One region of the Pseudomonas deceptionensis genome, then DNA from elsewhere that is predicted to be linked to it. Evidence: riboswitches for the same ligand, from Rfam matches in the RefSeq annotation. Region 1 holds a riboswitch; the other holds the start of a gene.
What was found. A riboswitch is a leader RNA that binds a small molecule or an ion and turns the genes downstream of it on or off. The one in region 1 is predicted to bind manganese.
Positions count from the first base shown of each region.

Region 2: it holds a riboswitch for manganese, as region 1 does, so the genes downstream of both, BLW11_RS08055 (TMEM165/GDT1 family protein) here and BLW11_RS21705 (sodium:calcium antiporter) in region 1, are expected to answer to the same signal.

Region 1 is NZ_FNUD01000002.1:4,692,284-4,699,778, forward strand. It holds gene acs (acetate--CoA ligase) at 1-891, opposite strand, end outside; gene BLW11_RS21690 (DUF2790 domain-containing protein) at 1,307-1,570, shown strand; gene BLW11_RS21695 (heme utilization protein) at 1,714-2,088, shown strand; gene BLW11_RS21700 (ribonucleotide-diphosphate reductase subunit beta) at 2,591-3,841, shown strand; yybP-ykoY riboswitch at 4,128-4,273, shown strand; gene BLW11_RS21705 (sodium:calcium antiporter) at 4,335-5,333, shown strand; gene BLW11_RS21710 (helix-turn-helix domain-containing protein) at 5,526-5,843, shown strand; gene BLW11_RS21715 (MBL fold metallo-hydrolase) at 5,853-6,881, opposite strand; gene BLW11_RS21720 (diguanylate cyclase) at 7,160-7,495, shown strand, end outside.
Region 2 is NZ_FNUD01000002.1:1,767,797-1,775,291, reverse strand. It holds gene BLW11_RS08075 (DUF1302 domain-containing protein) at 1-1,586, opposite strand, end outside; gene BLW11_RS08070 (LysE family translocator) at 1,783-2,412, opposite strand; gene BLW11_RS08065 (2-hydroxyacid dehydrogenase) at 2,493-3,458, shown strand; gene BLW11_RS08060 (class I SAM-dependent methyltransferase) at 3,489-4,487, shown strand; yybP-ykoY riboswitch at 4,537-4,658, shown strand; gene BLW11_RS08055 (TMEM165/GDT1 family protein) at 4,749-5,333, shown strand; gene BLW11_RS08050 (M48 family metallopeptidase) at 5,450-6,271, opposite strand; gene BLW11_RS08045 (SOS response-associated peptidase) at 6,306-6,932, opposite strand; gene BLW11_RS08040 (putative signal transducing protein) at 6,983-7,243, opposite strand; gene BLW11_RS08035 (CPXCG motif-containing cysteine-rich protein) at 7,253-7,438, opposite strand.

The sequences.
Region 1 (7,495 bases):
CGGACGGTAGTCGAACACGCGTTCGTGGGTCAGCGCCGCATACAGCAGATAACCGCCAGTGGTGTGCTGAACGCCCTTGGGCTTGCCGGTTGAGCCAGAGGTATAAAGGATGAACAGCGCTTCTTCGGCGCCCATCTCTTTCGGAGCGCAGTGCTTCGAAGCAACGGCCATCAAGTCGTGGTACCAGATATCACGGTGCTTGTACCAGGCGATGTCGCCACCGGTGCGCTTGAACACAATGATCTTCTGCACGCTCGAGGTGTCAGGGTTGGTCAATGCCACATCGACATTGGCCTTGAGCGGTGTGCGTTTGCCGCCACGCAGGCCTTCGTCGGCAGTGATCACCACCTTGGATTTGCAGTCGATGATCCGCCCGGCCAGCGCTTCAGGCGAGAAGCCGCCGAACACCACCGAGTGAATCGCGCCGATCCGGGTACAGGCCAGCATGGCAACCACGGCCTCAGGCACCATCGGCATATAGATAGTGACGACGTCACCACGGTGCACATCCTGACCGCGCAAGGCGTTGGCCAGCTTGCACACTTCTTCGTGCAGTTCGCGGTAGGTAATGTTGCGCTGCTCGGAAGGGTCATCCCCTTCCCAGATAATTGCTACCTGGTCGCCGCGCTCGGCAAGGTGGCGGTCCAGGCAGTTATAGGAAACGTTGAGAGTGCCGTCCGCGAACCATTTGATGTCGACATGATGGTCGTCGAAGGAGGTCTGCTTGACGGTGGTGAAAGGCTTGATCCAGTCGAGACGCTTTGCTTGCTCGCGCCAGAAGCCATCGGGGTTGACGACGGACTGCTGGTACATCGCCTTGTAGGTCGCCTCATCGGTCAGCGTATTGGCTGCAACTTCAGGGCGTACGGGATACAGGGAAGCGGCACTCATGTTTCATACCTCAATGCTTGTAGTTGTTGTTTTATGACCCTGTTTTAGCCGGGCCAAGCCGTTAGATCCATTCGACGTTGGTAGTAAGAAACACGCAAGAAAATCATGGTTTTTCTGTGCAAGGCTCAAGATCAATGCTTACAGCGATTCGCCCTACAGCTCAGGCCGTGCAAACGCTGCAAATGAGCCAGGTTTTCGTCGATTGTTGCAAAAAATGCCAACAGTCTTTATCAAAAGTCCCTCTATATGCCGGTGCAGCGCAGGCCTAAAATTCATCTCGCCAACCAAGGCACCGCGATTAACCCAAGTTACAGCCCCCACGAAGGCAAGTTTAGTCGCTCTTCATTACTCAGTTTCACACACAGCCTCACAAGGGCTGTGTGACCCCACTCGACCTAAAACAGGTAATTTTGAAATGAAAGCGTTGTTAGTTCTGGCCCTCAGCAGTGTGTGTTTAACCGCCCTGGCTGATGAAGTGAACACTCAAGTTCCCCGCCAGCAACCTGCCGTTGAACAGTATTCTTATTCTTCTGAACTGGATATCGCCAAAGTGATTTCCATGAGCGAGATCCCCAGCGTCTGCGAGGTCGTGCCGGCTCAAATGGTCTACGAAGACTCCCAGGGCATGCAGCACACCCTTGAATACCGCGTGATGGGCAACGGCTGCTCCAACGGCTGATTGAAGTTCTGCGGTTTATTCCAGCCCTCAATCCTCACACTTGTTTAAGCGATCCAACGCGGCGCTTATTTGCAACTTTCATCGTCACTTGATCACCGTTGAACAGTTGCCCGCCTGCGCTTATATCGCCCGGGAATCATTAAATGAAACGCTCATTGATAATGGCTTTAAGTTTGTCCGTTCTGGCCAGCGCTGCTTTTGCCGCTGACGGTTATGACCGTACGCATTCGGCGGGTTTTGCCGAAGACGGCTACGACAGCACCCGCTCGGCCGCCTTTGCCGAAGACGGTTACGACAGCACCCGCTCGGCCACCTTTGCCGAAGACGGTTACGACAGCACCCGCTCGGCCACCTTTGCCGAAGACGGTTACGACAGCACCCGCTCGGCCACCTTTGCCGAAGACGGTTACGACAGCACCCGCTCGGCCACCTTTGCCGAAGACGGTTACGACAGCACCCGCTCGGCCACCTTTGCCGAAGACGGTTACGATCGTACCAACGGCCATCGACTCAGCTGACACCGCATCAACTCGACGCCTGGTTTCGGCCGGGCTTGATCTGCCCCGCACCAAATTCCGCCACATCCCCGCTCACGCCACAGGTCATTTGACGTCGCTGGCCCACGGTAAAAAAACTTCTGCACCGGCAAACCCTCGCTCAGCCGCAGCCCTGCGTAAGTCCAGGACAAATTTAGGGCGTTTCGTCGCATGCCCTGAAAAAATACTGGCTGAAATACCTTGTGCAAAAGCCGTATACTGCGCCCATCAAAAAGGCTTGATATATCCCCTTGGCGGGCTATAAACCCACGCTGATACGACCTCAAGGTCCAGAGCGAGCGCAGGTAAAACCTGCCCCTCTGAGCGACAGCGGGACAAGCCCACGAATACATTCATGTTTTTGCGTGAGCACAACGCTACTGCAAGCAACATTTCTTAGATCCAAGTGGCCTATGGCCGTGTAAAAACCAAACCATAAGTGTTTTCACACGGGCCTGGGCCCTCACGCAGGAGACGACACGTCATGCTGAGCTGGGACGAATTCGACAAAGAAGACGAAGGCGAAGTCGCTGTTAAAGGCGCCAACGCTGGCCACGCAACCGAAGCCAACATGGACCGCCTCGACGCCGCCGGCGGTGTTGCCGCGCAGGAAGCACGTGCCGTTACGGCTACAGATTCGGCCGCGATCATTCGCGCCAAGGCTGCTCTGGACGATCTCGACGTCGCTGAAGGTCTGGCCGAACTCGAAGGCGCTTCCGCCCGAGTTGCGGTTGACGAAAAGATGATGATCAACTGCCGTGCCGACCTCAACCAGCTCGTACCGTTCAAGTACGACTGGGCCTGGCAGAAGTACCTGGACGGCTGCGCAAACCACTGGATGCCGCAAGAAGTCAACATGACCGCCGACATCGCCCTCTGGAAAAACCCGGAAGGCCTGACTGACGACGAGCGCCGCATCGTGATGCGCAACCTGGGCTTCTTCTCTACCGCCGACTCCCTGGTTGCCAACAACCTGGTGCTGGCCGTATACCGCCTGATCACCAACCCGGAATGCCGCCAGTACATCCTGCGCCAGGCATTCGAAGAGGCGATCCACACCCACGCCTACCAGTACTGCATCGAATCGCTGGCCATGGATGAAGGCGAGATCTTCAACATGTACCACGAGATCCCGTCGGTCGCTAAAAAAGCCACCTGGGGCCTGAAGTACACCCGTTCGATCTCCGACCCGAAGTTCGAAACCGGCACGGTTGAAACCGACAAAGAGCTGCTGCGCAACCTGATCGCCTACTACTGCGTTCTGGAAGGCATCTTCTTCTACTGCGGCTTCACCCAGATCCTGTCGATGGGTCGTCGCAACAAAATGACCGGTGTCGCCGAGCAGTTCCAGTACATCCTGCGCGACGAATCCATGCACCTGAACTTCGGCATCGACGTGATCAACCAGATCAAAATCGAAAACCCGCACCTGTGGGACGCTGAAATGAAGGAAGAAGCTTCGCAGATGATCCTGCAAGGCACACAGCTGGAAATCGAATACGCTCGCGACACCATGCCGCGCGGCGTACTGGGCATGAACGCCGCGATGATGGAGGACTACCTCAAGTTCATCGCCAACCGTCGCCTGTCGCAAATCGGCCTGAAAGAAGAATACCCGGGCACCACTAACCCGTTCCCATGGATGAGCGAAATCATGGACTTGAAGAAAGAGAAAAACTTCTTCGAAACGCGGGTTATTGAATACCAAACCGGCGGTGCGTTGAGCTGGGATTGATACGGGGACTTGATATAAGTCGTACGTAGCAAACAAAAAGGGCCAACAATTGTTGGCCCTTTTTTTGTGCAAAACAGTATAAGCCCGCGCAAATGAAAGTTAGGGCGGTACTGAAGCGGCATCTATCTGTCATTAACAACCGAGCGCTTTTACAGGACGGCGGGCGAGTGAAGTAAATAAAACACAGATCTAGATGATTGTAATAACCATTAAGATTATTTGACTTGTGTTCCAATCTTCAATGTTTCCTGCCTTGCAATGCACTCGCATCTTGGGAATAATGCCGCCCCTCGTCATTGGGGAGTAGCTATCTTCAGCCACACGGCTGAGGAAATCATGTCAACACACTTGAAGTCTCTTACTTCATGGCATGATTGGCACCTTCGGAACCAGCCGATGTTGCCCAGCAAGACCTTTGGCCACTGCGTGTTTACCGACCGGGTAAGCCACGTCGTGTGCCATTGGAATTTTGCTTGCCCGGTCTGTGTCTCCCATGCTCCTGACCTTGGTTCTCTTTTTTCTCTCCGCTATTACCATCTATCTGTCATGCGAATATTTCGTTAACGGTATTGAATGGTGTGGCCGTCACATGAATCTCGGCGCCACAGCTGTAGGCACCGTACTGGCCGCATTTGGTACAGCCCTGCCTGAAACCGCAGTGACGTTTACAGCCGTCGTGTTTGGATCAACCCCCGAGCAGAAAGACATCGGAGTAGGCGCTGCCATGGGCGGCCCGTTGGTTCTCGCGACAGTCGCTTATGGCGTCGTGGGCTTTGCGCTATGGATGAATCGCCGCAAACTGAATCGAGGCGACTCAGTCATTCGCGTGGATCACAAAGGCCTGGCGAAAGATCAGTTGGCGTTTTTGGCTGTGTTCGTCGTAAAAGTAGGCTTGGGTCTCGTAGCCTTTGCCATCAAGCCCTGGCTTGGGATCTTGTTCCTGGCGACCTACGGCCTCTACGTCTGGCGCGAGATCGTCAGCGCGGATACAGCCCCCGAAGAGGAGGAGCTGGAACCCCTCAAGCTGAGGCCGAAAAATGCATCGATGGGCTGGGCCGGGCTACAAACGGTTATAGCGCTCTGCGTGATTGGCGCAGCGTCACATGTATTTGTCTCCCAACTGGAGAGCATAGGCATTCTCTTCGGCCTGTCCCCCCACATGGTCGCGCTGCTGCTTAGCCCCGTAGCGACCGAACTTCCTGAGATCATGAATGCCTTGATCTGGGTTCGCCAGGGCAAAGAGAGACTGGCCTTGGCCAATATTTCTGGAGCGATGATGATCCAGGCGACCATCCCCAGTTCGCTCGGTTTGTTCTTCACTCCGTGGATGTTAGACACCCCTCTGCTGATTGCCGGCGCCATAACGGCACTTGCTGTACTCATGCTCTGGCTACTATTTCGACGCGGCAATGTTGAAGCCAAAAGCTTGATGGCAATCGCTCTCCTGTACTGCGGTTTCGCGGGTTACGTGGCATGGCACTTCATGCATTGATGCCTTTCTTTTTCCATGTGGGACAACAAGTCAGCTGAAGGCAAAAGCCTGAGAGCCTCCGCGGATGGCGTGAGTAACGGGAGCCAGTTCTCCGGTCGGGACTCATCAAAAAACGAGTTTGATCCACGCTAAAAATAACTGTATAAAAACACAGTATATTTTCAAGCACTGACTCAGCCCTGGAGAACCCCCATGCCTCATTCAGCCATGCGCAGTACGTTTGAACGCATCGTCATTAATCAATTTACCCCGCTGCACTGCGCGCAAGCCCGTGAAATGCTTGGCTGGAGCCTTGATTGCCTGAGTGAGCAGTCCGGAGTTTCAGTTCCCGCGATCGAACGCTTTGAGGCTAAAGAACCCGTGCGCGATGTCACCCGTCTGGCCCTTGCGTACAGCCTGGAAGCTCAAGGGCTGGTGTTCTTTCCCGGGTTTTCGCCCGGTCGCGGAGGCAATGTTCGCGGCACCACGCCAGACCCGATGGGCCGCGAAGACTTTGCCCTGATCGAGTAAAAAAATGACCTATTGACCTGAAGCTTGCACCTCAAGCCACCAGGCACGCCCCTTGTGAGGCTGCGCCAGGTTGAAAGCCTCTCCCATTTGTGGCGTTGTAATGAGTACATTGCGTTGCTCTGCCAACGCCACAATGCGGTCAAACGGCTCGGACCAGGCATGGAAAGCCAGATCAAAGGTCCCGTTGTGAATCGGCATTAACCAGCGTCCATTGAGGTCGATATGAGCTTGCAGGCTGTGCTCGGGCTGCATGTGCACATGCGGCCAATCGACGTTGTAGGCTCCCGTCTCCATCAGAGTCAGGTCAAATGGCCCAAACTGCTCACCGATCAGTTTGAAGCCGTCGAAGTACCCCGAGTCTCCACTGAAGAAAATTCGAACTTCGTCAATGATCATCACCCAGGATGCCCAAAGCGTCTGGTTGTGATCAAACAGGCCCCGGCCTGAGAAGTGCTGGGACGGGGTAGCGATAAAACGAATGCCTGCAACATGGGTGTCTTGCCACCATTCCAGTTGCTGGACTTTGCCGGCCTCGACTCCCCACTTGATAAGCAGGTCGCCTACTCCCAGCGGCGCCAAAAAATGCTGTGTTTTGGCCGCCAGCTGCAACACGGTTTTTTGGTCCAGGTGGTCGTAGTGATTATGGGAAAGAATCACGGCCTCCAAAGGTGGAAGCTCATCAAGGCTGATGGGGGGTGCATGAAAACGCTTGGGGCCAACCCACTGCAGCGGTGAGGCGCGCTCTGCGTAGACCGGATCGGTCAGCCAGTACTTGCCATTGAGCTTGAGCAGCAAGGTCGAATGGCCTAATCGATACACGCTGAAGTCCGGTGCTGCATCCAACTGTTCACGGGTGACCGACTTGACCGGAACCACGCCTGTTGGACGTGTGCTCGCCGGCTTTTGAAAAAGCATTTTCCAAAAAATACCCAAGGTCTTGCCAAGACTGGAAGACGGCCTGGCGCCATCATTTCTAAATGCACCTTGATAACGCTCAGCGGGTTTAGGCCGCTCAGCACTGCGTGAATCGAGTGCCATGGCTTGAAGGCTCCAGTGAAAAAAAGATTATTGTCTTGCTTTTATACCTGTTAGAGGTTGATCGTCATTCTATAAGAACTAACAGCGGCAACAGACATTGTCACGGACGCAGATTCGCCCTCGGCTTAATAGAGCTAGTCTAGAACCATAACCGTTACAGAATTTTGCGGGATATGTGCGATGTATTCTCGACAACGCGGGCCAGCAAGCAAACAATCGGCAGTCCGGGTACCCAGCAGTATCCGGGCTCATAGCCTAAACATCTCGCGCAGATAACCATGGACAATAAAAGAGGCAAAGGGCTGTCGTTTGCCAGGCGCATTTATGCGCCACGAGCCATAGGTTCAGGGTTTGGCGGTCTGAGTTTGATAGCGGCTTTGCACCCTCTCGACAGGCCCATGTGGCTATGGGGGCTGCTGCTGCTCAATGCGCTTGTATGGCCGCACCTTGCATTTCAGCTGTCTTCGCGCGCGGCTTATCCGTATCAAACTGAGCGGCGCAACATCCTGATCGATTCGCTGTGTGGGGGGTTCTGGGCGGCAACCATCCAGTTCAACGCACTGCCAACCGTGATCATTGTGTCCATGATGATGATGCATAACGTCTCGGCCGCA
Region 2 (7,495 bases), 2.9 Mb from region 1:
CCGCTGATGTCATGGGACCAACCCAGATTGGGCTTGAGGTTCACACCGGGCAATACGCTGTTGTATTCCCACACCGCCCGGCCACGGTAGCCCCAGGACGTGGTGGTGGCGAAACCATCGTCACCCTCGGAGCCGAAGACCGGATCACGGCCATAACGCAGGTCTGACGTCCCCCCCAGACCGCCCACATGGGTCACGCCCACCTCACCGATCACGGTCAGGCGATTGGCCCCCATCGCATTGTCGAAAATATGCGTGAGCGACGTCTGGAACTGGGTGATTTCCTTGCGCTGATAACCCTGAACATCGGCTCCGGGCGTCACGGTCAGCGGCGAGGCGTCGGCAAGGCCGGGCAGCAACGTGACATTGGCATACAACAAGTCGTTGCTGTTGAGTTGCACCGGGGCATTGGGACGGTAGCTCAGCTCGCCTTTCCAGGCCGTGCCTGTGGATAACGTAGTGGCGAAGCTCAAACCATACAGACGGATGTCTTCGGGGTATTCGACGTAATAGCTGGAGTTGCCGGCAACGATCATCGGCGCCAGCCCGCCCGCACCAGCCGCCGCGTTATAGACCGACTGCGGCGCAGCGCCCGCACTGAGGATCGGGTCACGGCTGTGATAATTCATGAAATAGGCGCCAAACTCGGTGTCCAGCGGCTCAAACACATAGTGCATGGCCACGCCGAACTGCCCGCTGTTGCGCGCATTGCGGTTGGCGCCACGACGCACCAGTACGCCCTCGCCATTCACGTCGACACCCGCGCCGGTGAGCGCCGCAAGGTCTGCTACATCGAGCGCCGAGCGCTTGCTCATGACACGATAATTACCGCTGCAACCGTCCGCGGTCACGTCCGACTGCGAGAAAAACGTCCCGCAGTTATCCGCCTCTGACTGCTGCCAGTCGAGCTGATAGAACGCTTCGGCCGACAGATTGTCGGTCAGGTTTTGCGAGAGATAGAACAGGTTGACCGGCACCAGACCGTCTTTGTATTCAGTGCCCGGCCGCCGATAAGCCGACACGTCAGTGGGGTTGATCGCATTGATCCCGCCGCCGATAAACACGCCCTCGCCCCAACTGACCACTTGCTTGCCCAGGCGCGCCGCGCCGGGCTGATCGGCGATCTCATAGTTGTGGTACACGAAGGCATCCAGCAGTTGCGCACCGGCCGATTGCGCACTGGCTTTGCGCCCGCTGTCGCTGACGGGTTTGAAGGGCCGGCTGTCGTCCTGCAGCTCGAAGTCGTACCAATACTTGCCGCGCACATACAGGCCACTATCGCCGTACTTCAGCTCCAGCCCGTGCATGCCGGTGAAAATTTTTGAGAAGGTTTCGCCGCGCTTGAAATTGAGGCGGCCATCGTCCGAGATTTCGGACTGCCCCTTGCCGCCATTGTTGGCGCCAATCAGGCTGCGATCGGCCTTGGCGGTCGACCAGCTTGCGCCGATGGACAGCTCGGAATCGATCTGGCCTTCGACTTCGCCGATGTTGAAACTGACGCCCCAAGCGGGCCCGGACAGCGTCGAAACGAGGCTGACTGCCAGCGGCAGTTTGGCTCGGCGCCAGAACCGGTTGACTGAGGACATCGATACTTCTCCGTGGGCACACTGCAATAAGCCCGCAAGGATGAAGCAAATCCAGATTTTGACAAGAACACAGCACAGACCTGTAGCCGCTGCCGAAGGCTGCGATAAGGGCCGCAGGACCTTCTTGGGCGCCGAAAGTACGGGAACGCTTCGCGCTCGATCGCAGCCTTCGGCAGCGGCTACAGGAGACTGCTGTTTAGTGCATCTCGGTAAACGCCAACTTCACGCCCAGCGCCACCAGCACTGCGCCCATGGTGCGATCAAACCAATGACCCATGCGGGCAAAGCCGGTGCGCACGCGTTGATGGCTAAACAGCATGGCGACCATGCAGAACCACACGCCAGTCGCAACGGCCAGGTACACGCCATAACCGGCCTGGATCGACAGCGGCGTGTGCGGATTGATCACCACGGTGAACAACGACAGGAAAAACAGCGTTGCTTTCGGGTTCAGTCCATTGGTCACAAAGCCCGACGTGAAAGCCCCGCGTGCGGTGCGCTCACCCACCGGCAACGAGGCCGCCAGGGCGGCCGGGTCAGCAGGCTTGGCCCGCAGGGCCTTGATCCCGATGTACAGCAGGTAAGCCGCTGCCAGCCATTTAAGGGCGTTAAACAGCACAATCGACTGCGACACAATGATCCCGATACCCAGCAGCGAATAGCCAACGTGGACGAAAATCGCCGTGCCCACACCAAACGCGGTAAACATCCCGGCGCGGCGACCATGGGTCACGCTTTCGCGCACCACCACCGCAAAATCCGGCCCGGGGCTGGCCACGGCCAGCAAGTGAATCAGGGCAACGGTCAAAAATTCTGTCCAGTACATGCACGGCTCCATTACAAATTGTTTCTTCTGTTAGGCTCGCCACATTACGCCTTCATTTCACAGCACAAAAGGTACAGTTGATGACTAACACTCAGCGCGCCGTATTCCTTGATCACCCTTCACTGGATCTGGGCGACCTTGATCTCGGGCCCCTGCGCCGCTGCTTCGGCGAGTTGCAGTTGTGGTCGGACACCACGCCCGCCAACGTGATCGAGCGACTGCAAGGCGCCAGCGTAGCCATCAGCAACAAAATCCTGCTCAACGCCGCTACCCTCGCCGCCTGCCCGAACCTGAAGCTGATCCTGGTGGCGGCCACCGGCACCAATAACGTCGACCTTGAAGCCGCCCGCGCCCAAGGGATCACCGTTGCCAACTGCCAGGGTTACGGCACGCCATCTGTGGCGCAGCACACCCTGGGCCTGCTGCTGGCGCTGGCCACTCGCCTGATCGACTACCAAAAAGCCGTGAGCGATGGCCAGTGGCAGCAAGCGAAGCAGTTCTGCCTGCTGGATTTTCCGATTGTGGAGCTGGAAGGCAAAACTCTGGGCCTGTTCGGTCATGGCGAGCTGGGCAGTGCGGTGGCGAAACTGGCGCAAGCTTTCGGCATGCGCGTCTTGATCGGGCAAATCCCTGGCCGCCCGGCCCGTGACGACCGCTTGCCCCTGGACGAACTTCTGCCCCAGGTCGACGCACTGACTTTTCACTGCCCGCTCAACGAATACACGCGCAACTTCATCGGCGCTCGCGAGCTGGCACTGCTCAAGCCCGGCGCCTTTGTGGTCAACACGGCACGTGGCGGCATGATCGACGAACAAGCCCTGGCCGACGCCCTGCGCAGCGGCCATCTGGGCGGCGCCGCGACCGACGTGCTGAGCGTCGAACCGCCCCGTGACGGCAACCCGCTGCTGGCAGCCGACATCCCGCGCCTGATCATTACCCCGCACAGCGCCTGGGGCAGCCGCGAGGCACGCCAGCGGATCGTCGCCCAACTGGCGCAAAACGCCGAAGCCTTCTTCAACGGTACAGCGCTGCGGGTCGTCAGTTGATAGACTGCGCCCCTTTTTGAGGAGCAGATTATGGATCCGCGCAGTGAAGTACTGCTTCGTCAGCCTGAATACTTTCAAGGCTCGGTGCTGTTGGTCGGTTTGCCGGCTGACGAGTTACTCGGTGAAATGCCCAACGCCCACGGTTGGTGCTGGCATGCCGGCGACCAGGCGACTCTGGATGCCCGCTTTGAAGGCCGTGTGCAGTTTGGCGTCGAAATCCCCGACCGGGCGTTCGATACCGCCGTGGTTTTTTTGCCCAAGTCCAAGGAGCTGAGCGACTACGTGCTCAAAGCCGTGGCCTCTCGCCTGCCCAATGCCGACGTGTTTCTGGTCGGTGAAAAAAAGGGCGGCATTGAAGGCGCGTCGAAACAGCTGACCCCGTTCGGCAAGCCCCGCAAACTCGACAGCGCGCGGCATTGCCAGCTCTGGCAAGTGACCGTGGAAAACGCCCCGCCAGTGCCGGTGCTCGAAGACCTCGCGCAACATTACGAACTGGAGCTGGCCGAAGGCCCGCTAAAAGTCGTGAGCCTGCCGGGCGTATTCAGCCACGGCCGCCTGGATCGCGGCAGTGCCCTTCTGCTTGAGCATCTGGACAAACTGCCCAGCGGTCACGTGCTGGACTTTGGCTGTGGCGCGGGCGTGCTCGGTGCTGCAGTCAAGCGTCGTTACCCGCACAACACCGTCACCCTGCTCGATGTGGATGCCTTCGCCACCGCCAGCAGCCGCCTGACCCTCGCAGCCAACGGCCTGGAAGGCGAAGTGATTACCGGCAACGGCATCGACGCTGCACCCATGGGCTTGAACTCTATCCTGAGCAATCCGCCGTTCCATGTCGGGGTGCATACCGATTACCAAGCCACTGAGAACTTGCTGCAAAAAGCAGTGAAACATCTGAAATCAGGTGGCGAACTTCGAATTGTGGCCAACAGTTTCCTGCGCTATCAACCGCTGATCGAAGAGCATTTCGGTGCCTGTGCGGTCAAGGCACAAGGCCAGGGTTTTCGGATCTACAGCGCCAAACGCCGTTGAAGTCTCTGGAAAATAAGAGCTTGCGGGATCGGATTTGCCTAGGCAGAATCCGCTCCGTCCTAGGGGAGTAGTCTCCCACGAGCGTCATGCTCGTCCGGCATACGTCAACATACTTGGTCAACAGACCATGGCGTATGCGACCCAGGTGTCCGCACAGACGGACCGGGGTTTGACAAGACCTATGACACGAACACCTTACCCGGGGCGGGAAGGCTGTACGTGTCATAGCCGTGTCGACCCGCCCCTGGAAACCACCTGATGATGCTCGATTCCCTACTTGTTCCTACCGCAATTGTTGCCTTGGCCGAAATCGGCGACAAGACGCAGCTGCTCGCCCTCATTCTCGCCGCCCGCTTTCGAAAGCCCTGGCCGATTATCGCCGGCATCGTGGTCGCCACCCTGGCCAACCATGCCGCAGCCGGTGCCGTAGGCGCCTGGTTCAGCACCTTCTTCAGTGATGTAATGCTGCACTGGATCCTCGCCGCGAGCTTTATCGCCACCGCGCTGTGGACGCTGGTTCCCGACAAGATGGACGACGACGAAGCCAGTACTGCACGCAAGTACGGGCCTTTCGTCACCACCCTGATCACATTCTTCATTGCCGAAATCGGCGACAAGACCCAGGTTGCGACGGTGATGCTCGCCGCACAATACCCGGACCTGTGGCTGGTGATTATCGGTACCACCCTGGGCATGCTGATTGCCAACGTGCCGGTGGTTTTGGCGGGTAACTTTGCCGCAGACAAACTGCCGCTGACCCTGATCCGCCGCCTGGCAGCCACCGCATTCGTCGTACTGGCCGCAGTGGCGGTGTACAAGGCGATGGCAATCAGCGGCTGGGTTTAAAACCAAAGCCCCTCACCCTCTCCCAAAAGGAGAGGGACTGATTTACGGTGATCTTGAATTCGCGAGCGATCAGCCCCCTCTCCCTCCGGGAGAGGGTTGGGGTGAGGGCCAGGTCGTTACTGGGTTTTCGGGGCCTGCTGATAAAGCGGCATTACCTTCGGAATGGCCGCTTGCAGCGCAGCAATCCGGCTACTGGAGGCCGGGTGGGTGCTCATGAATTCCGGCGGCGCATCCTGGGATTCCCGGGCCATTTTCTGCCACAGGGTAATCGCCGCATTCGGGTTGTAGCCCGCTCGCGCCGCCAGCTCCAGGCCGATCAGGTCCGCTTCGTTTTCATTGCTGCGACTGTTGGGCAAGGTCAGGCTGTAGTTGACCACGGTATCAGCCAGCCCGAGGCTGTCTTGCCCCAACCCCAGCAATGCACCCGCACCCTGCTTGGCGATCTCGATGCCATAGGCTTTGGACATGGACTCACGGCCGTGTTCACGCAAGGCGTGGGCAATTTCATGGCCCATGATCGCGGCAATTTCGTCGTCACTGAGCTTGAGCTGATCGATGATCCCGCTGTAGAAAATGATCTTGCCGCCGGGACCGCAGTTGGCGTTGAGCTCGTCGCTCTTGATCAGATTGACTTCCCAGTTCCATTGCGAGGCATCCGGGCGAAAGGCCGGGGCCTGGGCAATCAGTCGGTTGGCAATCGCCTGCAGGCGCTTGGCATTGGCACTGGTCTTGTCCAGCGCGCCCTTGGTGCTCGCCTCGCTGACAGTCTGCTGATACGACTGCGCATACATCTGATCAACCTGCTGGCTCGACAGCATGCTGAACATGTACTGCTTGCGCTCGACACCGACCGCGCCGCCATTGGTGGTATTCACCGCCTGGCAACCGCTGAGCAACAACCCCGCGCCCACGGCGCACACTACCGCTAACTTACCCATCGTGACTCTCCATAAAGATGGTGCGCATCGTATCTCAACCCGGGGTCAGACACTCAGGGGCATTGAGTTTGGGATCGTTGACCAGATTGGCCAACGGCCGCTCGCGCAGCGGCATCTGCGGGCTGGCCAGCAATGCCTGTAGCGTATGCAGCGGGGTTTGAGGGTCAAGCCAGGCCTGCTGGCCCGCCTCATCCAGAATCAAGGGTCGGCGCTGACTCGCTGCCGCCTGGGTGATGACCGCCGTGCTCAGCCAAACATGGCCCTGGACGGGGTACGCTTCCCAGATACCGGCAAAAAACAGCGAAGAGCCCTCGCCAGGCGTCAGCCAATAGGGCCGTTTGCGGGTCGTGCCGCGCCATTCATAAAAGCCGTTGGCCGGGATCAGGCAGCGCCGCTCACGCAAGGCATCGCGAAACATCGGCTGTTCGGCTGCCGTCTCGGCACGGGCATGGGCCGGGGTTCGAGACAGGTCGGTCAGCCACGCGGGGGTCAGGCCCCAGCGTGCCCGCGCCAGTTCGCGCTGGCCTGGCTCTGCGCCTGCACGCAGGATCAATACCGAATCATTAGGCGAAATATTCCACTGAGCCTGCTGGTCCGCCGGAAAACCGGGCAAGGCTGCAAACGCAGGATTCCAGCGAAACAGGGCAAAACGTCCACACATGGGGCTGTACAACTCTTTTCTATATAGCAGTGAATAAACCGTCGCTGACCTCAGCAGTCCAGCACATCGGGGAAACTCTCGGGCTCGTCGCCCGCCACCGGTGATGCGGCATTGTACGCATCGATCAACTCGCGCGCGTATCGCGCTTGATCATCGGCCACGGCCAGCCCCAGCAAACCCAACGCCGGCAGCTCACCGGTCCCGCCAATCAAATCACGCCCCTGAAGGCACGCGTCAACGCCTTCACTGGCAAGCATGCCCAGTAACAGCTCGGCTTCCATCAGGTTTTGCGGTTCGTAGATGCGTTGCATGGCATTCACTCACGACTCATTCTCGGTATGTACATCAAGCATCCACTTCTGACCATCGGTCTGAAGGTGGAAAACAATCGGCCGGCAACACACCGGGCAATCCTCAATGTAACTTTGATCCCCCCCTGAAAGATCGAGCACGGCTTCAGCGGGTTCGCCGCAATAGGGGCACTCATAGTGTTCAGTCTCAAGCATCGCGGTCTCCAGAGTGACTTGTGCGTATAATCGCCGTCTATTAGCAGGGTTATTTTT